DNA from 4 places in the Enterocloster citroniae genome. Region 2 is predicted to be linked to each of the others. Evidence: riboswitches for the same ligand, from Rfam matches in the RefSeq annotation. Region 2 holds a riboswitch; each other region holds the start of a gene.

Region 1 (5,487 bases), on a different contig from region 2:
TGATTCAGGATTTTCACCGGTGGGATTATTAGGAGGAAAGTGGGGAAGTGGAGGAGAACAGGGAAAAGGAAGTCATGGAGGTGTCGCTTCAGGCAGGTCATCTGCTGCTGGAAAATGGAGCCGAGATCTCCCGGGTGGAAGAAACCATGGACCGGATCTGCAACTATTATGGTGTCCGTTCCGGAAATGCATTTGTGCTTTCCAATGGTATATTTACAACGGTAGGGGACAGGAACGAGTCGTTTTTTGCAAAGGTGGAGCACATTCCGGTCAGCGGAACCCATCTGGACCGTGTGGCGGCTGTAAACCAGCTTTCCAGAGAGATAGAGGAAGGAAGATATACCATAAAAGAAGTGGGGGAAAGGCTGGAGGATATAAAAAGAATGCCGGGTAAGACCCGGCTTATGCAGGTGATGGCATCCGGCTGCGGAAGTGCCGCATTCTGCTATCTGTTTGGAGGGAGTCCCTGGGACAGCACTGTTGCACTTTTAGCAGGGCTGGCCCTGTATCTGTATGTGCTGTATGTCAGCGGCCCTCATCTGTCCAAGATCGTGGCAAATATCAGCGGCGGGGCACTGGTCACCATCCTGTGCAGCGCCATGTATCTTCTGGGGGTGGGGCAGCATCTCAACTATATGGTGATCGGCTCCATCATGCCGCTGATACCCGGAGTGCCCTTTACCAATGCCATCAGGGATATTGCCAATGGTGATTATATATCAGGATCGGTCCGTATGCTGGACGCCCTTTTGGTGTTTTTCTGCATTGCCATAGGTGTGGGCGTGGGATTCACCGTGATCGGATGGCTGAAGGGGGGTACGCTGCTATGATACTGCAGATTTGTGTTGCCATGGTGGGGACGGTGGCGTTTTCTCTTCTGTTTGGAGTCCCAAGGGTATTCTACCCATGGTGCGGGGCCATTGGAGGAGCCGGATGGGCCGTATATGTGCTGACAACATCCGGCGGCTGCGGACCGGCGGGGGCATCCTTTATTGCCACGGTGGTGGTGATTTTCCTGTCCAGGTCCGCCGCTGTGCGAAACAGGTGTCCGGTTACCATTTTCCTTGTATCAGGCATCTTCCCTCTGGTGCCCGGGGCAGGTATTTACTGGACCGCGTACTATCTGGTGACAGAACAGCTCCGCCTGGCCGTATATACGGGATATGAGGCGGTGAAGGTGGCGGTTGCCATTGTGCTGGGGATTGTATTTGTGTTTGAACTGCCCCAGGGAATGTTTCGGTGGGCGGCAAAAAAGGGATATCATGTCTGATGTCCCTTTTTTATAAGTCCCTTTTTATAAGACAGGAATTTTAATCTTGACGTATCTATATTCAGATGCTACCCTCAGTGGACAAGGGGATCTTATACACATGATTTCAAACGGCGTTCATGATGATCAAACGGGCTGGCAAAGGGCGCAGTTGGTTCAATGGGCCCCGGAGGGCGGTCCGCTGATTACCAGCGGGCCGCATATTTATTCAGCATAAAGGCCGGATAATAGGACTCCTTTGCCTTTCTCAGGTTTTCCATGCCCATATCTTCTTCCCGGTTGATATAGCGAAGCCCCGGATGGGTCTTAAGAAGATGGCGGACAAATTCCCGGTTGATCATCTGGTATGTGCCGTGGACTGAGATGTCGGCTTTTTCAAACCTTACATCAAACCCGTTCCTGCCAACAGGCTCCCCCAGTGTAAATGCCAGCAGACGGTCCCCGCCATAGATGACGCCGCCTTCCAGCCCCAGCTGGTCGTAATGCTTAAAGGCTGTCAGAATGGCTTCTTTTTCCGCCTCGGCCATACCGCCTTCCTGCCCACTGTGATCTTCTTCCCAGCTGTTTAGCAGATCAAGGCAGGATTTGGCATGTTCTTTGCCGAGCTGTTCAAAGCGCCAGTCCGGGCACTCCTGTTCAAACCGGTTGCAGTGGTTGCGCTTATTGTGCAGTTTTTTGCCGCCCAGCCCTGCAAGGACTTCTGCTTCGTAAATATAATCCGCACTGCTGCGAACCTCCTCAAAGGTGAACTGGGCCGGGAACTCTTTTTCCAGGCGGTTTTTCTGCTCTTCGGTCATGCCCCTGATCAAAAGGGGCTGTCCCTGCTGTTCTGACAACCGTTTCATCTGAAGGATTGCCGGTTTGAGGGGACCGCTGCCCGCTGGAAAGGAAAAGAACAGCCCCTCCTTTGTGCTATACTTTGGGATCATCCTGTTGTCGATCCTGGCTGCCGTCATTCCATATGCGCTGCCCCAAAGAAAGAAGGTCCCAAAGCATCCATCGGATGCCAGACTGTCTTCCGCTGCCAGAATGGGAGCAGCCCAGGTGCGGTCATGTATGGTCAGTTTCCTGAATTCCAAAGGACTGGTATGGATGATGCTGGGAATATTCAGTTCCCATTCCTTAGAAAGAGCCGTATTTCCTGAAACCGTGTATTGTCTGCTTTGTGTGTCGTGCATGTCCGCCTGTGTCGTGGTGTGCTTTTTAGATTGTACTGTATTCATAAATCTCCTTTTTAGTGTTAATACTGGAATCATCTGCCTTATGGTCCATTGACTTTTCCATTACAACATATTATAATTTTAACAGTACCATTATAAAAAGCAAGTACGAACATTCAGGTGAGATACTAACTTTAAAGTTAGATACTAAACTAAAAGTTATATACTTACCTAGAGGAGAGTGTGAAATGGAAAAATGCCGTATATCCCAGGCATGTCTGGGAGACACTGGTTTCAGCTATACCCTGTCTCTGATCAATGGAAAATATAAGATGACGATCCTCTACACTTTAATGGAATTTGGTGTGGTGCGCTTTAATGAGATGAAAAAGTATATTGGTGAGATATCATATAAGACACTGAGCGTCACCCTGAAGGAACTGGAGAGCGACCAGCTGGTACACAGGGAGGAGTATCCCCAGATCCCGCCGAAAGTGGAATACAGCCTGACAGAGCGGGGAAGGTCACTGATCCCCATTCTGGATATGATGTGTGCATGGGGGGATAAGCACCGTCTGCCCTCCCGGAGAAACACGGGTGAATCTGAAGCCTGAGGTGTGAAAAAAGGGGTTGACAGATAGGGAATTACCGAATAAACTGGTAAAGGATATATAAATTTGGACCCGGTATCCAATGTACACGTCCGATACAATTACAACAGGGAGCTTGTAGCGCAGGCTGAGAGGAAGTAATCGAACTTCGACCTATTATACCTGATTTGGATAATGCCAACGTAGGGAAATATGGAACATACAGGAATCGCGCGGAATATGCGAGGTTGCTGTACAGCATGAGTGATTCATGGCCCATTCCTTAACGGAGCGGGCCATTTTTATTTTCCACAAAAGAAAATAAGGAGGAGAATCATGAACTACACAACGCAGATGGATGCAGCCAGAAGGGGCATCCTGACAAAGGAATTAAAAAAGGTGGCTGAAAAGGAGAAGTTTGATATTGCAGAGCTGATGAAGCTGGTGGCGGAAGGCAAAGTGGCCATTCCCGCCAATAAACGCCACCAATGCCTGGAGGCAAATGGGATCGGCTCCATGCTGAAAACAAAGATCAATGTTAATCTGGGCACATCCAGGGACTGCATGGATCTCAACATGGAACTGGAAAAGGTAAATGACGCAGTGCGGATGGGGGCAGAGTCTATTATGGATCTCAGTTCTTTTGGGGATACCCGTACCTTCAGGAAGAAACTGACCAGGGAATGCCCGGCCATGATCGGCACGGTTCCCATCTATGATGCGGTGGTATATTACCATAAGCCCTTAAAGGATATCACATCCCGGGAATGGATCGATATTGTAAAAATGCATGCGGAGGACGGCGTGGATTTCCAGACCATCCATATTGGGATCAACAGGAGAACGGCAGGTCGGTTTAAGAAGGCAAAGCGTCTGACTAATATCGTGTCCAGGGGAGGTTCCATCATCTTTGCATGGATGGAGATGACCGGACAGGAGAATCCCTTTTATGAGCATTTTGACGAGATACTGGATATCTGCCAGGAATATGATGTGACCCTGAGCCTGGGAGATGCCTGCCGTCCGGGATGTATCGCTGATGCCTCGGACATTTCACAGATAGAGGAACTGGTAACGCTGGGTGAGCTTACGCAGAGGGCGTGGGATAAGAATGTTCAGATTATAATCGAAGGACCGGGACATATGCCGTTAAACCAGATCGAGGCCAATATGAAGATACAGCAGACCATCTGCAAGGGAGCGCCGTTCTATGTACTGGGCCCCCTGGTAACAGATATTGCCCCTGGATATGACCATATAACAGCAGCCATTGGGGGAGCCCTGGCAGCGGCCAGCGGCGCATCCTTTCTCTGCTATGTGACTCCGGCAGAGCACTTGAGGCTGCCGGATGTAAATGATGTAAAGGAGGGAATCATTGCATCCAGGATCGCGGCCCATGCGGCGGATATTGCAAAGGGGATCAAGGGAGCTGCCCAGTGGGATCATGAGATGAGCACTGCCCGCAAGAATCTGGACTGGGAGCGGATGTTTGAATTGTCCCTGGATCCTGAAAAGGCCAGGAGCTACAGGGAATCCGCAAAACCGGAAAAGGAAGATACATGCTCTATGTGCGGCAACTTTTGTGCGGTTAAGAATATGAACCGGATACTCAATGGGGAGATTGTCAGTATATTTGATGAATGATGATCATTTTACATAAGAAAAAGGACTTGACATTGCAGGAATTATTATATAGAATTAAAACCAGAGAAAAACTTAGAAAAGAAAACTTATGTGACTAGGGAGTCACGAAGTGAGTATGTTACTGGTATGCAGGCAGAACTCAGATTACACTGAAAATTTTTATTTTCCGTGTAGTTTGAGTTTTTTTTTCTGGAAAGGAGGATCTATTGTGAAGATAAGTCAGATTTTAAATAACAATGTTGCAGTGGTAAAAAAAGGGGGCAGTGAGCTGATCGTCTACTCCAAGGGCATATCATTCAGAAAAAAGGCTGGCCAGTCGATAGGGGAAGAGGAAATCGAAAAAACATATGTTTTGGATTCCAATGATATGCTGGAGCATTTCAGTTACCTGCTTGCCAATACAGATGAAGAGTATCTGAACATTGCCAACAATGTCATTGCTTTTGGCGAGACCCTGCTGGGGCAGAAGGCAAATGATTATTTATATCTGACTTTATTGGACCATATTGACTTTGCCCTGAAAAGGGCGGGAAAAGGGCAGTTTATCCGCAGCCCCCTGACATGGGAGGTGAAGAAATTCTACCCGAAACATTTCCAGATCGGCCTGCATGCCCTGAATCTGATGAACCAGCGCTTTGACGTGGGATTTCCTGAGGATGAGGCGGTTTCCATTGCCCTTCATTTTGTCAATCTCCAGTCAGAGGGACACGATCTGAAGGAGACCATAGAGGCCATGCAGGTGTTAAAAGATATCCTGTCCATCATACAATACCATTACAGCCTGCGCCTGGACGAGTCGTCAGTGAATTATATGCGGCTCATT
Region 2 (5,487 bases):
ACGCGGTGGTCTTCATCACCTCATCCCTGGAGGCCGCGGTGGATGGGTACAGCGTCAATGCGGCAGGATTTATCCTAAAGCCGGTGGAAAGGAATCATTTTGAGGCCACCATGGAACGTGTGGTAAACCAGTACCTGGGAGAGCGGGAAGCGTGTATATCCGTTATCCACAACCGTGTTCCCGTACACCTTAAGCTGGAGCGGATCGCCTGGTTTGAGAACCGCCTGCACCGGGTATTTGTGACCCTGACAAGCGGGGAGACGCTGGCAATCGGGCAGAAGCTGTCGGAACTCCAGGAGGAGCTGAAGGAGCATCCGCAGTTTTTGCGCTGCCACCAGAGCTACGTGGTGAATCTGGAACAGGTGGAGCGGTTGGAGGATTCCTGCTTTCACATGAGGGAGGGACAGCTGATCCCCATTTCCAGGAATTTTTACAAGCAGAGCAAGAATGCATATTACCATCACCGCCTGAAATGAGGTTTTCATGAACGATAACGCATGTACGATTTTTCTGAATCTGATTAACCTGGCAGTGCGTATGATGCCTATTTTCGTATGTTTGGAGCCAAAGCACAGGAACCGGGAGAATATAGCCGCAGTGTCAGCCTATCTGTGGGTCATCATGGTATCCATGCAGTCCTTGTTTCATATTCCCCAAGAGATCTTTTTTGTTTTCCAGGGCATCTTTTCATGCCTGTTTTTCCTTGTGCTCCTCATCTTTTTTCAGGGCAGTCTGCTGAAAAAGGCATTTCTTTATGTTTCAGCATGGCTGTTCGCCGTGCTTTCCACATCCCTGAACGAATTTGCAGCCTGGGTGCTGGGCAGCCGTGTTCCCTTGTCCTACGGCCAGATCTGTGTTCTGGTATCCCTTGTTTCCGCGGCCGGCTTCTGCCTGTTTGTGCGGTTCTGGCTGAGAGATGCGGTGGACCGCCTTTTTTCACAGCTTTCCACCCGTTCCTGTTCCCTGCTTCTCACCTATCCCTGCGTTTCCCTTGTGGTGCTTGCCATTGGGACAAACAGCATTTTCTCCCCTCGTTCCCTGGCATCCCGGGGGATCCAGGATATCCTGTTCTTTATGGCCCTCTGTGCCATGATCCTGATCCTCTATGTGATGATCCTGGGAAATACCCTGGAGATCACATGCCGAAGGAAAACGGAGGAGGAACTGCAGTTTGCAAGGCAGCTGATCGGAAAGCAGAGGGAGCACTATAACCAGACCCTTGATTATATTGAGCAGGTGCGTATCATTAAGCATGATTTCCGGCACCATATCCACGCCCTGCAGAACATGGAAAAGGAGGAGCAGGACAGGTACCTTAAAAACCTCAAGGAGGAACTGGACCGGACGGCCCAGATGGTATTCTGCCAGAATCAGGCAGTTAACGGACTGCTTCAGGAATATGCAGCCAGAGCACGCCAGGAGGATATCACCTTTGAGGCCAGGGCCGACCTGTCGGCGCACGTGCCCGTGGATGACCTGACGCTGTGCATTGTTATCGGAAACCTGCTGGAAAATGCCTTTGAAGCCTGCAGGCGCATCAGCGGAGCACGTTTTATACGGGTCCAGGCCCGGTGGATGGATGACCATCTGATGATGATGGTGGAAAATTCCTATAACGGACAGATCACACAGAGAGGGGGAAAGATCCTTTCCAGCAAAAAGGACGGAGGTCTGGGCATGCTCAGTATCCGGAGGATCCTGAACCATCCCGGGGATGAGTTTGATGTGGATTATGACGGCACAACCTTTACAGCCATGGTGAAGATCGTGGACCGGGCCATGGCGGAGTAAGGCGTGCCCAGGGGAAGAATGGAAAAATGGATTGCATTTTTCCCAAAAAGAGTTATAATGAGTATTGTTAATACAGACAACGGGGAGCTCACTTAAGTGGGCTGAGAGTAAGCTGTTCATGCTTAGACCCATTACCTGATTTGGATAATGCCAACGTAGGGACCATAGGAGATCATATGCCGGCGGTGCACCTGTTTTGGTGCACCGCCGTTTTTGTGCGGAATGGGCCAGGTGTGGAATGGGCCATACGCGGAATCGGCAATATGTGTCATCGGTGGATATTATCACTCGGTAAAAGGGAATCAGCCCAATGGGCACCCAGGCGGCAGGCTGGGGGCACCACCTTCTGTCGCCTAAGAAAATTAATGCGAAAAGGAGAATAACTATGTACACAGCATTAACAATCGCAGGAAGTGATTCCAGCGGAGGCGCCGGCATCCAGGCGGATTTAAAGACAATGACCGCTCATGGGGTATATGGAATGAGCGCGATCACTGCTCTGACTGCACAGAATACCACCGGCGTAACAGGGATTATGGAAGTGACACCTGAATTTTTGGGTGAGCAGCTGGATGATATCTTTACAGATATCTTTCCGGACGCAGTCAAGATCGGGATGGTTTCCTCATCGCGGCTGATCGAGGTGATCGCAGATAAGCTGTCCGCCTATCATGGGGTAAATATCGTGGTGGATCCGGTCATGGTGGCCACCAGCGGTTCCAGGCTTATAGATGAAGCAGCGGTCCAGGTACTGAAAGAACGGCTGATTCCCATGGCAGACCTTTTGACACCGAATGTCCCGGAGGCGGAAATCCTGTCAGGGATCAGGATCAATTCCCAGGAGGATATGGAAGAGGCGGCCCGGATCATTGGGGAGAACTGCGGATGTGCCGTGCTGTGCAAAGGCGGACACCAGCACAATGATGCCAATGACCTTTTATACAGAAACGGGGAGCTGCGCTGGTTTATGGGAAAACGGATCCAGAACCCTAATACCCACGGCACGGGCTGTACCCTTTCCAGCGCCATTGCCTCCAACCTGGCCAAGGGAATGGAGATGGATATGGCAGTGGAAAAGGCTAAGGCGTACCTCTCCGGGGCGCTTGGAGCCATGCTGGACCTTGGCAGGGGCAGCGGTCCCATGAACCATGCGTTTGCCATTAAAGGCGAATATTAGGGAGGGCGGGAATATGAGTGAAAAAAGAACTTCTGTGTTCAGCAACGGGCTGATCTGGTTTGGGGCAGGCGTGTCCATTGCAGAGATACTGACAGGCACTTACCTGGCTCCACTGGGATTTGAAAAAGGCATAGCCGCCATTCTTCTGGGTCATGTGATCGGCTGCGTGCTGCTGTTTTTGGCCGGACTCATTGGGGGTTATACCAGGAAAAGTTCCATGGAAACCGTTAAAATGAGTTTCGGTGAGCGGGGAAGCCTGCTGTTTTGCGCCCTGAATGTGCTGCAGCTGGTGGGCTGGACCTCCATTATGATCTATGATGGGGCGCTGGCAGCGGGAGGCATTTTCCCGGCAGGGAAGTGGATCTGGTGCCTGGTGATCGGAGGATTGATCCTGGTGTGGATCCTGATCGGCATCCAGAATCTGGGGAAGATCAATACCCTGGCTATGGGAGCCCTCTTTATCCTTACCCTGATCCTGTGCCGCGTGATCTTCACAGGCTACGGGGCAGCGGAAGCAGTTTCAGGGGAGGCCATGAGCTTTGGAGCAGCAGTGGAGCTGTCCGTGGCAATGCCTCTTTCCTGGTTCCCGCTGATCAGCGATTATACCAGGGAGGCAGAGCGTCCGTTTGCAGCAACAGCGGCAAGCGCAGCGGTGTACGGCGTTGTGAGCATTTTTATGTATGTCATAGGAATGGGGGCTGCCATTTATACAGGCGAGTACGACATTTCCATCATTATGGTAAAGGCCGGCCTGGGACTGACGGGCCTGCTCATCATTGTACTTTCCACAGTGACAACCACCTTCCTGGACGCGTATTCCGCGGGGGTATCCAGTGTGTCCATTTCCCAAAAGATCAAGGAAAAGTGGGCGGCTGTGGCTGTTACGGTCATAGGTACCGCGGCGGCCATGATGTTTCCCATGGATAATATCACCAATTTTCTGTATCTGATCGGTTCCGTGTTCGCTCCCATGATCGCCATCCAGATCATGGATTACTTTTTCATAAAACAGGATCACAAAAGGGAATCCTTTTGCATTTCCAATCTGGTCATATGGTTTGCGGGGTTTGTGATCTACCGAATCCTTATGCATGTGGATACGCCTGTGGGCAGCACGCTCCCCGACATGGCGGCTACCATGGGCCTGTGCCTGGTATATTACCGTGTGACGGCAGGCCATAAAACCAACACCCAAAATGTGATAAAAGTGTGATAATTTTATAAAATACTTTACTGGACTGTTCATGGATGTTACAATATGCTCTGGCAGTTTAAAACCAGGGCGTATGGGCTGCGGCACAGTGCATGCAGTTTACATATGCGCCCAATTAACCGGGGGCCCGGGAACAAAGGGCGGAAGATCCCGGATGAATGAGGAGTGTTTATTATGAAAAAATGGATATGTGCAGGTGCGGCAGCCCTGCTGGCAGTTTCCATGCTGTCCGGCTGCAGCGGCAGATCAGGCAGTTCATCTGCCCAGGCTCAGACCACCCAGGCCCAGACTGAAAGCCAGACAGAATCCGCAAAGGCGGAGGAGACAAGCGGCAATGCAGAAACAGGCAGCGCAGCAAATGGCAGTGAAGCAGGGGTAAAGGAAAGCGAAGCAACCGGCGGTCCGTCCGCTGAGGAATTGGAGGCAGCGGCCGGAACCCATCATGTGAAGATCACTGTAAAAGATTACGGCACCATTGACGTGGCGCTGGACGGGGACAATGCCCCCATAACGGTTGCCAATTTCCTGAAGCTGGCAAAGGATGGATTTTATGACGGGCTCACCTTTCACAGGATCATGAGCGGTTTCATGATCCAGGGCGGAGACCCCTTGGGCACAGGCATGGGCGGTTCCGATGAGGAGATCAAGGGCGAGTTTGCAAGCAATGGTGTGGAAAATCCGCTGTCCCACACAAGGGGAGCCATCTCCATGGCCCGTTCCCAGATCAAGGACAGCGCCAGCTCACAGTTTTTTATCGTGCATGAGGACAGCACATTCCTGGATGGGGAATATGCATGTTTCGGATATGTGACAGAGGGCATGGAGGTTGTGGACGCCATCTGCAAAGATATCCAGCCAGTGGACAACAACGGCACGGTCCCTAAAGAAAACCAGCCAGTGATCCAGAGCATCGAAGTAATAGATTAAGAAGTTTCGTAAACATTCAGCCAGCCGGAATAAAAACGCAGCCGCCGGGGACCCCATCGATTGAATCAATGGAGTTTCCCGGGGCCTGGGGCTTAATTTCGGCTGGCTTTTTATTCAAACCGCCGCCGTATCCGCCGCACCATTCCCATTCTTCTAATCAATGGATGCACCCCGCCCGCCCCTTCGCGTAATTCCCAATTTATGAAGAATTCTTACATTTTTATTTTAACGGTTGAAATTCTCCCAAAAGGTTGTTATGTTAAGTAGGCAGCCTGACCTTTTTATGGCAGGGCTGGAAAAGAAGTGAAGATTGGGGCTAATTATTTATGCGCATTGTAAAAAAAGGAAGAACAATTGGGAAAATGCTTTTGACGGTCAT
Region 3 (5,487 bases), on a different contig from region 2:
TAGATATAATCACTCATCACCGGCTGGAGATTCCTGCTCAGCAGGTCGCGGAACACCTGATCCACGCTGCGGTTGTCGGAAATCTCAAACTGGCTGTCTCCTTCCTCTTCTATTTCCTCTGAATGTCCTCCGATCCCGGTGCTTACCCCGGCAGATACCTTGGTGGCCGCAATGGATGCCAGATGATCCCTGACCCTGGCGCATTCCCTGGTGGACACGGTGATGCTGGCCCAAGGCATAAGGAGACGGTAAGCTGTGACCACCTGAAGAAGCTGTGTCTCATGGACATCCATGGGATTGATCTTGTCATTGTTGATAATGGGTCTGAGGCGCGGGCAGGAAAACGCGATCTCCCCGTGGGGATATTTCTTTTGAAGCAGCCAGGCGTGGCATCCGGTTGCAAATGCGTCCTTGCGGAAGTCCGACAGTCCTAAAAGGGCTCCCAGACCCACGCCCCTCATTCCGCCCTTCAGTGCGCGTTCCTGGGCATTGAGGCGGTACGGAAAACAGCGCTTGTGGCCGGACAGGTGCAGGGTCTCATATTTGTCCGGGTTATAGGTCTCCTGGAATATGGTTACGTAATCCACTCCGCAGCTGTGCAGGTAAGCGTACTCATCAGAGTTCAGGGGATAGATCTCCAGGCCGATCACCTTAAAATACCTGCGGGCGATCTTACAGGCTTCTCCAATATAAGAGACAGTGGACTTTGCCCGGCTTTCACCGGTAAGGATCAGGATCTCCTTCAGCCCTGTGCGGGCAATGGATTTCATTTCCTCCTCGATCTGTTCCGGTTCAAGCTGTGCACGCCTTATCTTGTTCTTGCAGTTGAAGCCGCAGTAAATACAGTAGTTTTCACAATAATTCGCAATATAGATAGGGGTAAACATGTAGATGGAGTTGCCGAAATGTTTTCTGGTTTCTACCTGGGCAGCCTTTGCAATGTCTTCCAGCAGAGGCTGTGCGGAAGGGGAGAGCAGGGCGGCGAAGTCCTCCAGGGTGCGTGTTTCATGGGCCAGGGCTGCTTTGACATCCGCGGCCGTGTACGCTGACGGATCATAGGCGTTCATAAGGGACAGGACCTGCCTGCCGATTTGTGAATCCAGTACCTCCATATCGGGAAGATAGGCCATGTGGTCAGTGCGTTCCTTTTTCAGGTCCTGGCTGATCTGGGGGTTCAGGATACTTTCATTCATGGGTTCATTGTTCTTTTCATTTTGAGACATGGTGTCACCTCTTTTTATCATAGGGTTTGTGGTTAGTCGTGGAGAAATCCGGTCAGGGGGGAGGAGGCACTGGCTTCCTTGTCCAGTGTCCTTCCAAGACCTGCCAGGTATGCCTGCCTTCCGGCTTCAATGGCCAGCTTAAATGCCCCGGCCATTGCCGGTACGCTGCCTGCTGTTGCGATGGCTGTGTTGGCCATGATGGCGGCGGCGCCCATTTCCATGGCCTCACAGGCCTGTGAGGGGCGTCCGATCCCCGCGTCAACAATAATGGGAAGATCTATTTCATTGATAAGGATCTGAATGAATTCCCTGGTGCACAGTCCCCGGTTGGTTCCGATGGGAGCGGCCAAAGGCATGATGCAGGCGGCTCCTGCACTGGCCAGATCCCTGGCCGTGTTCAGGTCCGGGTACATGTAGGGCATGACCACAAAGCCTTCCTTGGCAAGGATTTCCGTGGCTTTGATGGTTTCTGTGTTGTCGGGCAGCAGATATTTTGCATCGCGTATCACCTCTATTTTTACAAAATCCCCGCACCCGGCCTCCCTGGAGAGACGGGCGATCCGGACGGCCTCCTGTGCGTTCCTGGCGCCGGAGGTGTTGGGAAGGAGGGTGACGTGGCTGGGTATGTAGTCCAGGATATTGGCGATGCCGCCTTCATTTGCCCGCCGCAGGGCAAGGGTGATGATCTGGGCTTCTGCCTGTTTTACGGCTGCCTGGATCAGATCCAGGGAATACTTTCCCGATCCCAGAATAAAACGTGAGGTAAAGGTGTGGCCTCCGATGATAAGAGGGTCGCTGCAGGAGCTTAGGGCTGTCTGCTCCGTGTTTTGTTGTTCCATTTTTGTTTGTTCCATCTTTGTCTGCTCTCTTTCTTTTTGTTCCATGTTTCAATTCTCCTTTGCTTTTAAACTGTGCAGCGGCTGTCTCTCAGACGGTCTCCTCTCCAAGGATCAGCCGTGTGATCATATTGGCCTGGTGGGCGGCGCAGAGCATGACCCTGGGCGCCATAAGGCCGTTTCCCGGCCCGGGAAGGGAGGTGCCGTCTCCGCACACATAAAAATGCCTCCCGGCTCTTTTGGTACAGATACTGTTGCCGCTCCCGAAACCCGCCATTCCGGACGCGGATACCAGGAACTTGTCCGGAAACTGTTCCAGGATCCCATTGGCCAGCATGGCTTTTGCCTCAGGGCGGTCAAAGGCTTCGCATATGATGGTCTCATGTTCAAACAGGGACTGGATGTTGGATTCAGTGACCCTGACACAATGGGTATATATATCCAGGAAAGGATTGATCTCCTTTAATTCATGGGCCAGCGCAAGGGTTTTGTACATGCCCAGGTGGCGCGCCGTATATTGCTGGCGGTTCAGGTTGGTTATGTCCACAACATCAAAATCAATGAGATGCAGGTGGCCCACGCCGATCCTGGCCAGTGCAAACGCCACATTAGAGCCCAGGCCTCCCAGCCCTGCCACAGCCACCCGGGCATGGTCCAGTTTTTCCTGGACCTGGGCCGTGTGCCGTTCGGTCAGGGCACGGTGAAGCTGCTCTTTGTTTAAGACAGTGTCCATATTCAGCCTCCTCCTACAAAACTTACGATCTCCAGTACATCATCATCCCCAAGCCGGGTAGTGCCATAGCTTCCTTTGGGCAATATGGAACCTCCAAATTCCACTGCAATCCTGTCCAGACGGTATCCCTGTTCCAGCAGATACTCCTCTACTGTGACCGGCTGTGACAGCTGCGTTTGCCTGCCATTGATCATGGGCATTTGTTACACCTCCTTTTCCGGCAGTGGGCGCTGGGAAGCTCCTGGCGGCAGGAAAGCTTCCGGCGTACATTGCAGAATAAAAAAATGTTCACAAAGCAATACACCCGCGGTGGTGCACCCCTTCATGAACATAGATTCACTCTGTCTGCCTGTATTTAATTGTGGATTGCGGACCGGATCTGGTCCCGTATGGTGGAGAGAACAACAAAATACGGGAATACCAAAGTATTCCCGCTAAGAAGTTTCATGATCGGTCCCTACGTTGGCATTATCCAAATCAGGTTCATGGGTCGAAGTTTAAAACTTCCTCTCAGCCTATTCATAAGCTCCCCGTTTTTTACAAAATCCAGTATAGGACACGGGAGCGGGTTTGTCAATACTGTTTTTAAAAACAGGGGGAGGGGAATTGGATACCTCATTTGGATACATCTGTATGAATCCATTGTTTGTTAAAATTGGATAAGTAGATATGTAGATAAATCATATTGACAAATTTTGACGAATTTTGTATAATAAGTTAATTTACATTGTCATTGTAATTCGGTATGGTCTTACATATTGCATGGTATATGCGGGTTAATACATACATATAAAAGCAAAATCACCAAGACATGCGCCTTTTGGGAGGGCGCAGGGGTGGCTGCGTGCTGCAGGAAGCCTGTACCGGACCCTTACAAGACAAAAAGAGGAAAGTATGGAGGAACACGAATGGGAAAGTATATTGGGAAAAGACTGCTGACTTCAGTGGTCATTCTGTTCGGTGTGTCGGTGATTGTTTTCTTCCTGGTCATGAGCATCCCCGGCGACCCTTATTCCGGCATGTACTCGCCGGATATCCCACCTGAACAGATCGCAGCAAAATTGGAGGAGCTGGGTGCCAATGACCCCTGGCCCGTACAATATGTAAAGTGGCTGGGCCGTGTGGTGACAGGTGACTTTGGTTATTCTATCTGGTACAAGACCCCCGTCATCGGCATCATCCTGGACAGACTGGGAAACACCGCGCTGCTGGCATGTGCAGCCATTGCACTGAGTACCCTGTTGGGTATTACTGTTGGTATTTATTCGGCAAGGCATAAAAAGGGAATCGTGGATAATACCTCGTCCATCCTGGCTTTTGCAGCCATTTCCATTCCCAGCTTCTTCTTCGGCATGGTGCTGATCAAGATCTTCGGCGTCAACTTAAAGCTGCTGCCGATTTCCGGAATGGTTACGGTATCGGCCAATCCTGTCACAGGCCCGGCCTATGTCCTGGATGTGGCCAAGCATATGATATTGCCTACCATTGTCCTGGGTCTGATGAATGCGGCTACCATGATGCGCTATACCCGTGCCAGTATGGTGGATATCCAGTCCATGGACTACATACGAACTGCCCGTGCCAAGGGCCTGCCTGAGCGCAAGGTCATCTATAAGCACGGTCTGAAAAACGCCCTGAGCCAGATCATCACGATCCTCAGCCAGCAGATTCCCAGTCTGCTGTCCGGTTCTCTTTTGACAGAGACGGTGTTTCTGTGGCCCGGCGTTGGCCGTTTGAACTTTGAAGCTGTTAACCACCGCGATTACCCGCTGATCATGGGCATCGTGCTGATTTTGGCCAGTTTTACGCTGATTGCCAACCTGATCGCCGATATCTCTTATGCTCTCATTGATCCCCGGGTTCTGCACGAGGAGAAAGGATGAGGATGATGGAAATAAAAAAAGAAAAGATCCAGACTCCTTTCCAAGAAAGTCTGAAGAAAATTTTATCCAACAAGCTGTGTTTGGTCAGTCTGATCGTGCTGGTGATCCTGATCTTGTTTTCTATCTTTGGCCCCATGTTCACAGGATATGAATCTGATTCCATTGACCTGCTGAATATGCTTACCGGCCCCAGCGATACGCATTTGCTGGGCACGGATGAATTAGGCAGGGATATGTTCACCCGTCTGGCTGAAGGAGGCCGTGTATCCATCAGCGTGGGCTTGATCGCAACGCTTTTTAAGCTGTGTATCGGTGTGCTGCTGGGCTGTATTGCAGGTCTGTACGGCGGGATTGTGGAAAGTGTCATTATGCGTATCGTGGATATTATTATGTGCTTCCCCTTTTTTGTCATTGCCCTGTGCATCGCTGCCATCACCGGTCCCAGCTTCCATAACACGATTTTTATCATTGGTATTCTGGGCTGGCCCGGTGTGTGCCGTATCGTGCGCAGTCAGGTGCTGAGCCTGAAAAATGTTGAGTATGTGGATGCAGCCCGCTCCCTGGGCTTAAACCAGATGGAGATCATCTTCCGTCACATCCTGCCCAATGCCAGCGGTCCTATTATCGTCTATACCACCCTGAGCGTGGCTAACGCCATCCTGATGGAGGCGTCCTTAAGTTTCCTGGGTCTGGGTATCGCTATGCCACAGTCCAGTTGGGGCACGATCCTGTCCACTGCCCAGAACATGCAGATCCTTCAGGACTGCTGGTGGATGTGGATTCCCGCAGGTATCCTGGTCCTGAGCACCGTT
Region 4 (5,487 bases), on a different contig from region 2:
CAGTAAGATCCGTCCGTCCTCTTTTTCCTGAACTGTCCCTTTAAGACCGAACTCCCGTTCCGGACCCCATGCTTTAAAAACTCTTTTATCCTTTTCGCATCCCAGAACTCCCTGAACGCCCGGGCGTCATCCGGATGGATCATATAACTCCCCACATCCTCAAGCATCCTGTCCAGGGGGCCCTCCGTATGGGGGATCATATACTTGTTCTCCACATGGTACAGTATCTTATAGGAATTCCTGGTAAAATTCAGTTCAAACAGCTCATCATACGCAGACATATTGGTCAGATTATAGAACAGGTTTTTATTTCCCTCATAAATTTCACGGACCAGCACCATATTGCAGGTGCCTTTTCCGGGCCAGTCTATCTTACCCGTTCCCACCTCCAGCCATTTTTGCACTACCTTATTGTAGAATACCACAGCGGATCCGTCCCTTTTGCTGAAGGGACATTCCTCACAAGGCCTGCTTTCCTGGCACAGCTTCTCATAACAAAGATCCCCGCACTGTAGCTCGGGAAATTTCTCCTGCAGGGTGGAATTATAATGAACGATCCGGTAATTATCATCAATAATGTAAATGCTGGTTTCATTACTGCATTTCATGGTGTTCATGCATGACCTCTTTTCTGCAATCTGCTGACACATATAACCCTATTATATTATTTTTTTCATGTATCCGTCAACCAAAGAATGGAATTGCGGACAGACATATAGGTGCACAAAAGGGACTTCCGGCCTTTACAGCCGGAAGTCCCCTGGTTCAACCTGTCACAGTGCCGCCTCAGAGTGCTCTTTCAGATGGTTTAATATACATTTTTTATATTCCAGAAATGCTTCCGTCACATGGAAATCCCCTGATCTGGGTTTTGGCTCCCTGACCACGATCTCACCTGTGATCCTGCCCGGCTTTCCTGTGAGCAGGTAAATACGGTCGGACAGCAGCACTGCCTCATCAATATCATGGGTGATAAACAAGGTTGACAGGCGGATCTGCTCCAACACATTCAGGTACCAGCTGTGGACCGACTGCTTGGTCAGCATGTCCAGCGCTGAAAAGGGCTCATCCAAAAGGGCCACGCTGCCTGAAAAGAGGTAGGTCCGAAGGAGCGCGGCCCGCTGGCGCATGCCGCCTGAGAGCTGGGCCGGGTATTTTTTCTGTGTACCCTCCAGTCCGAACTGGGCAAAATATCCTCCCGCCTCCTGCCTGGCCTCTTTCTTTTTCATGCCCTTTATAATAAGCGGAAGGGCCACGTTGTCCTCGATCGTACGGAAAGGAAACAGCAAATCCTTCTGCAGCATATAGCTGACCCGTCCCGGGCATCCTGTGATATCCTCTCCCTCCATCAATACACGCCCCTTGTCCGGGGTACTTAAACCGGCTATGATATTGAACAGGGTGGTTTTTCCTCCCCCGCTGATCCCCAGGAGGGAAACCAGTTCCCCTTTATTAAGCTCAATGGAAATGTCCTGGATAACCGGCTCCCCGTCAAAGGATTTGGACACCCCTTCCACCTTTAATTGTACCATCTGTTCCTCCTTGCCCCAGGGGCGCATTTCAGGGCGGCGTCTTAACAGCCGCCCTGCTGGATCTCCTCACACATGTCAGGGCAGATAATCATTGGAAAAACCTGTGTTTTCCTCAATGGGCGTTTCCACAAGCCCCTTTTCATTCAGCCAGCTGTAATACCCATTCCACCGGTCCGGTGAAATATACCCCCACCGCTCCGCATCTGCCTGGTACTGATCCGCCAGGTAGATCTGGCTTGCCTTTACAAGTTCAGGATCCAGCTCAGGGGCGGCCTTGCAGAGAATGTCCGCAGCTTCCTCAGGTTCCTTAACGGCATCCTGATAACCTTTACTCACCGCTTCCATGAACGCCCTGACCGTATCAGGTTCTTGTTCCAGGAAATCATTATTGGCAATGATGACCGGGGTATAAAAATCAAATACAGGATTCAGGTCCGCAAATGCAAAATAATCCGTTTCCAACCCCTCGATCTCTGTCTTTACGCCGGCCCACGCATAGAAGATCCAGATAGCGTCCACTGATTTTGTCTTAAGGGCCGTAACCTCGTCTGTTACCATACTGGGAATCAGCTGTACTTTGCTGAAATCACCGCCGTCCACCTCCATCACGTCCTGGATGGTGGCTTTTTCTATGGGCAGATCCCATGTGGCATATTTCATGCCTTCCAGCCCTTTGGGCCTGTCCATCCCTTCCCCCTTGCGGGAAATGATGCCGGATGTGTTGTGCTGGATAACAGCTGCCACCGCAGTCACGGGCAGCCGGGTATCCCCTGAAAACGCAGGCGCCAGGCTGTCCTGGAAGGACATTGCAAACTGTGCCTTGCCTGAGGCAACCAAAACCTCAGCTCCGTTTTCCGGCGGCTGCACAATGCTTACCTCCAGTCCTGCATCTTTAAAATATCCTTTTTCCTCCGCCACATAAATTCCTGTGTGGTTGGTATTAGGCGTCCAGTCCAGTACAAAGGTGATCTCCTTTGGCGGACCCTCCGCCTGCCCGGACGTCTCCTCTCCTGCCTGATCTTTATCCGGTGCCGCTTCCTGCCCGGATGGCGCCGCTTCCTGTCCTGATGAGGCTGCCTCCTGTCCGGGTGACGTCTTCTCCTGACCGGACGGGGCCGCGCATCCTGACAGCATGATTACAAGCACAGCCGCCCCAAGGACTCCTGCGTATCTTTTTTTCTTCATATTCTCCTCCTGAATCCTACTGTGTGCTCTCGAAGATTCCGAAAGTACACTACTCTATCCAACTAATTCTTAACGTTTTTCCCAGGGCATGCACTTTTTCTGAAGCAGCTCCACCAGCCACATAAGCAGCAGGCTGATCATTGAAATAAGAAAGATCACTGCAAACATTTTATCAAATGAAAATGCCTTTCTGACCCGTGTCATGTACACGCCCAGTCCGCCGAATCCCCCCAGCCATTCTGAGATCACGGCGCCTACCACTGCATAGGATGCTGAAATCCTGAGACTGGAAAAAAACTGGTTCAGCGCTCCGGGAAGCTTAAGGTAACGGAATATCTGCATACGGCCCGCCCCCATTGCCCGAAGAAGGTTCACTGCGTCCGGATCAGCGGACTTAAAACCTGTGAGAAGTCCCACGGTGATAGGAAAAAACGTTGTGATGACAATAAGTATGACTTTGGGCGTCATCTCATACCCGAACCACAGCACTAAAAGCGGAGCCATGGCCACAGCCGGAACCGTCTGGGTCAGGACGATCAGGGGATAGAATGCCTTATATGCCTGCTCAAACCGGTCCATCAGTACTGCGGCAAAAAATCCGGTTGCAATTCCAAATCCAAGGCCCAGGGCTGCCTCCGTCAAAGTAATCCTGGCATTGTCCATCAGAGCAGGAAACTCGCTCACAAAGGTACGCGCCACATGGACAGGCGAGGGCAGCATAAAGCCCTCTATGATTCCCATGGACACGGCAGCCTGCCACAATATGAGTATGGTGACAATGGCCGAACAGGACCAGAATTTACCTGTGGTGTTTTGTAACTTTCTTTTCAATGGTAAGCACATCTCCTTCAGGGCGGTAGGATACCTTGATATATGCCGCCACGGATGGCGCACCTGCCCTGACGGCAATGTGCTGGCACTCTTTCACAATATCCATAAGCTGGTCATAGTCGCCTTCAATGGCCGTCTCAAACGGTCCTACATAATAGTTTAACCCGGTGCTTTTGATATAATCAATGACCTGGTCCACAATGCGGATCAGCTCCTCATCGTTCTCTGCTTCCGGTAATGTCTGAATTGCTACACTTGCGTTCATAATTCTCTCCTTTTCTCTTATTGTCCCATAGGATGCTCCAACAGAACAGAATATAAAAATCCCGCCAGGACAATCCTGGCGGGACATCACAGACATGGTCTGAATACTCCCTACGCTGGCATTATCCAGATCAGGTGTCAGGGTTCGGAAACCTAAGTCCCATCTCAGCCAAGCAAGCCCAGCACCCCTCTTGATTTTCTTGCTTCAGTATACTACCCGTGATATTAAAAGTCAATATATGCCATTTAATATATTATATCCCCGCTTTTATCTCCTCAGTTTGAAGATCACCATGGTCAGTGATCCCTCCGGGCCGGGAAGAGGACTGTTATAGGTCAAAGTAAATGTGGTCTCCTCCGGAACTGCAATGATAAAGGAGACAGATCCCACCGCACTGGACCGTCCTTCCCCGGTCATGAAATAGATCCCATATTCAATATGAGGTCCGCCGTTATAGGACGGCGTGATCTGCATATATGTCTTTTCAGAATACAGTACGGTCACCTCATAAAAAATGGAGTAATATCCTGGCTGGAGAGTGATATGGGTGGGATCGGTCAGCACAATATTACCTGTGTCGTCCGCCACGCCAATTCCCATGGGTATCTGCTGTGCATTGACATACAGTGCCGCAAAATTGATAAAGGAAGCAAATATGTCGTTGGGTACCACACCGGTGGGGCCGGTAGGACCGGTGACACCAGTAGCGCCTGCAGGTCCGGTGGCTCCTGTTGGGCCTGTTATTCCCGCAGGACCTGTATCTCCCTGATTTCCCTGAGGGCCGGCAGGTCCCTGAGGGCCGGTGGCTCCCGATGGTCCCTGGGGGCCGGTGATCCCCGGGTTTCCCTGTGGTCCCGCAGGCCCCTGGAGTCCCTGAGGGCCGGTGGGACCGGCCGCCCCCTGAGGGCCGGTGGCTCCCGTGTTCCCCTGGGGGCCGGCAGGTCCCTGGGCGCCTATGGGTCCCATAACCCCGGTACTGCCGGTAGCGCCTGTTGCCCCTGTTGCTCCCTGGGCGCCGGTGGGTCCAACCTCACCTCTGAACCCCATGGGTCCCTGAAGGCCCTGGGGGCCGGTAACTCCCTGAGGCCCGGCTGCTCCCTGGGGGCCGGTGGCTCCCTGAGGCCCGGCTGCTCCCCGGGGGCCGGTGGCTCCCTGAGGCCCGGCTGGTCCCCGGCAGCAGCACCAGTCATTGCATCTGCATCCGCTGCCGCATCCATTTCCGCTATTGCACCCACTTCCGCTGCCGCAGCCTTTTTTGCCGCATCCATTTCCATTGCTACATTCATTTATATCGTCTTGATACATCGTACTCTCCCCTTCACATAGATTACAAAGCAAATGCACTTCCGGATCGTTCCGGCAGTGCATTGCGTTCGTTACTTTTATTATATGCACGTCTGAGTTCCCCGTTAATCCAGGGCGTACATAAGGGGAGTGCCCATTCCCGGGGGCAGCGTCTCCAGACTGCTAACAATTCCCTATAAACACATGCTTAAGGGATTTACGGGCAGTCTCTGCCAGGGAATAGACCGTACGGATATCAGTAGCCCCCCGGTCCGTCATCTTCCACCTTGGGAAAAACCGTGTGATATGGAGGGGAATGTCCGAACTGATCCCACCAACCCAGGAGGCCAGCTCCTTAATCTCCTGTTCTGAATCATTTTCCCCCGGCAC

The links. Region 2 has a riboswitch for thiamine pyrophosphate ahead of thiD (bifunctional hydroxymethylpyrimidine kinase/phosphomethylpyrimidine kinase). Riboswitches for the same ligand answer to the same signal wherever they lie in the genome.
Region 1: another riboswitch for thiamine pyrophosphate. It lies ahead of thiC (phosphomethylpyrimidine synthase ThiC); the one in region 2 lies ahead of thiD (bifunctional hydroxymethylpyrimidine kinase/phosphomethylpyrimidine kinase).
Region 3: another riboswitch for thiamine pyrophosphate. It lies ahead of thiS (sulfur carrier protein ThiS); the one in region 2 lies ahead of thiD (bifunctional hydroxymethylpyrimidine kinase/phosphomethylpyrimidine kinase).
Region 4: another riboswitch for thiamine pyrophosphate. It lies ahead of ABID13_RS13050 (thiamine-binding protein); the one in region 2 lies ahead of thiD (bifunctional hydroxymethylpyrimidine kinase/phosphomethylpyrimidine kinase).

The regions. Positions count from the first base shown of each region.
Region 1 covers NZ_JBEPLZ010000003.1:132,235-137,721, forward strand. The annotation lists gene ABID13_RS04665 (hypothetical protein) at 1-32, shown strand, start outside; gene ABID13_RS04670 (threonine/serine exporter family protein) at 75-830, shown strand; gene ABID13_RS04675 (threonine/serine exporter family protein) at 827-1,270, shown strand; gene ABID13_RS04680 (DUF2156 domain-containing protein) at 1,456-2,493, opposite strand; gene ABID13_RS04685 (winged helix-turn-helix transcriptional regulator) at 2,679-3,044, shown strand; TPP riboswitch at 3,139-3,248, shown strand; gene thiC (phosphomethylpyrimidine synthase ThiC) at 3,357-4,664, shown strand; gene licT (BglG family transcription antiterminator LicT) at 4,873-5,487, shown strand, end outside.
Region 2 covers NZ_JBEPLZ010000016.1:77,217-82,703, forward strand. The annotation lists gene ABID13_RS18920 (LytR/AlgR family response regulator transcription factor) at 1-476, shown strand, start outside; gene ABID13_RS18925 (ATP-binding protein) at 484-1,791, shown strand; TPP riboswitch at 1,862-1,970, shown strand; gene thiD (bifunctional hydroxymethylpyrimidine kinase/phosphomethylpyrimidine kinase) at 2,177-2,968, shown strand; gene cytX (putative hydroxymethylpyrimidine transporter CytX) at 2,964-4,181, shown strand; gene ABID13_RS18940 (peptidylprolyl isomerase) at 4,356-5,108, shown strand; gene ABID13_RS18945 (L,D-transpeptidase family protein) at 5,471-5,487, shown strand, end outside.
Region 3 covers NZ_JBEPLZ010000011.1:78,498-83,984, forward strand. The annotation lists gene ABID13_RS15885 (thiamine phosphate synthase) at 1-1, opposite strand, end outside; gene thiH (2-iminoacetate synthase ThiH) at 1-1,223, opposite strand, end outside; gene ABID13_RS15895 (thiazole synthase) at 1,256-2,062, opposite strand; gene thiF (sulfur carrier protein ThiS adenylyltransferase ThiF) at 2,151-2,792, opposite strand; gene thiS (sulfur carrier protein ThiS) at 2,795-2,992, opposite strand; TPP riboswitch at 3,229-3,333, opposite strand; gene ABID13_RS15910 (ABC transporter permease) at 3,701-4,675, shown strand; gene opp4C (oligopeptide ABC transporter permease) at 4,678-5,487, shown strand, end outside.
Region 4 covers NZ_JBEPLZ010000008.1:127,149-132,635, forward strand. The annotation lists gene ABID13_RS13030 (EAL domain-containing protein) at 1-617, opposite strand, end outside; gene ABID13_RS13035 (ABC transporter ATP-binding protein) at 774-1,532, opposite strand; gene ABID13_RS13040 (ABC transporter substrate-binding protein) at 1,608-2,717, opposite strand; gene ABID13_RS13045 (ABC transporter permease) at 2,787-3,548, opposite strand; gene ABID13_RS13050 (thiamine-binding protein) at 3,517-3,813, opposite strand; TPP riboswitch at 3,903-4,012, opposite strand; gene ABID13_RS13055 (collagen-like protein) at 4,081-5,118, opposite strand; gene amrS (AmmeMemoRadiSam system radical SAM enzyme) at 5,281-5,487, opposite strand, start outside.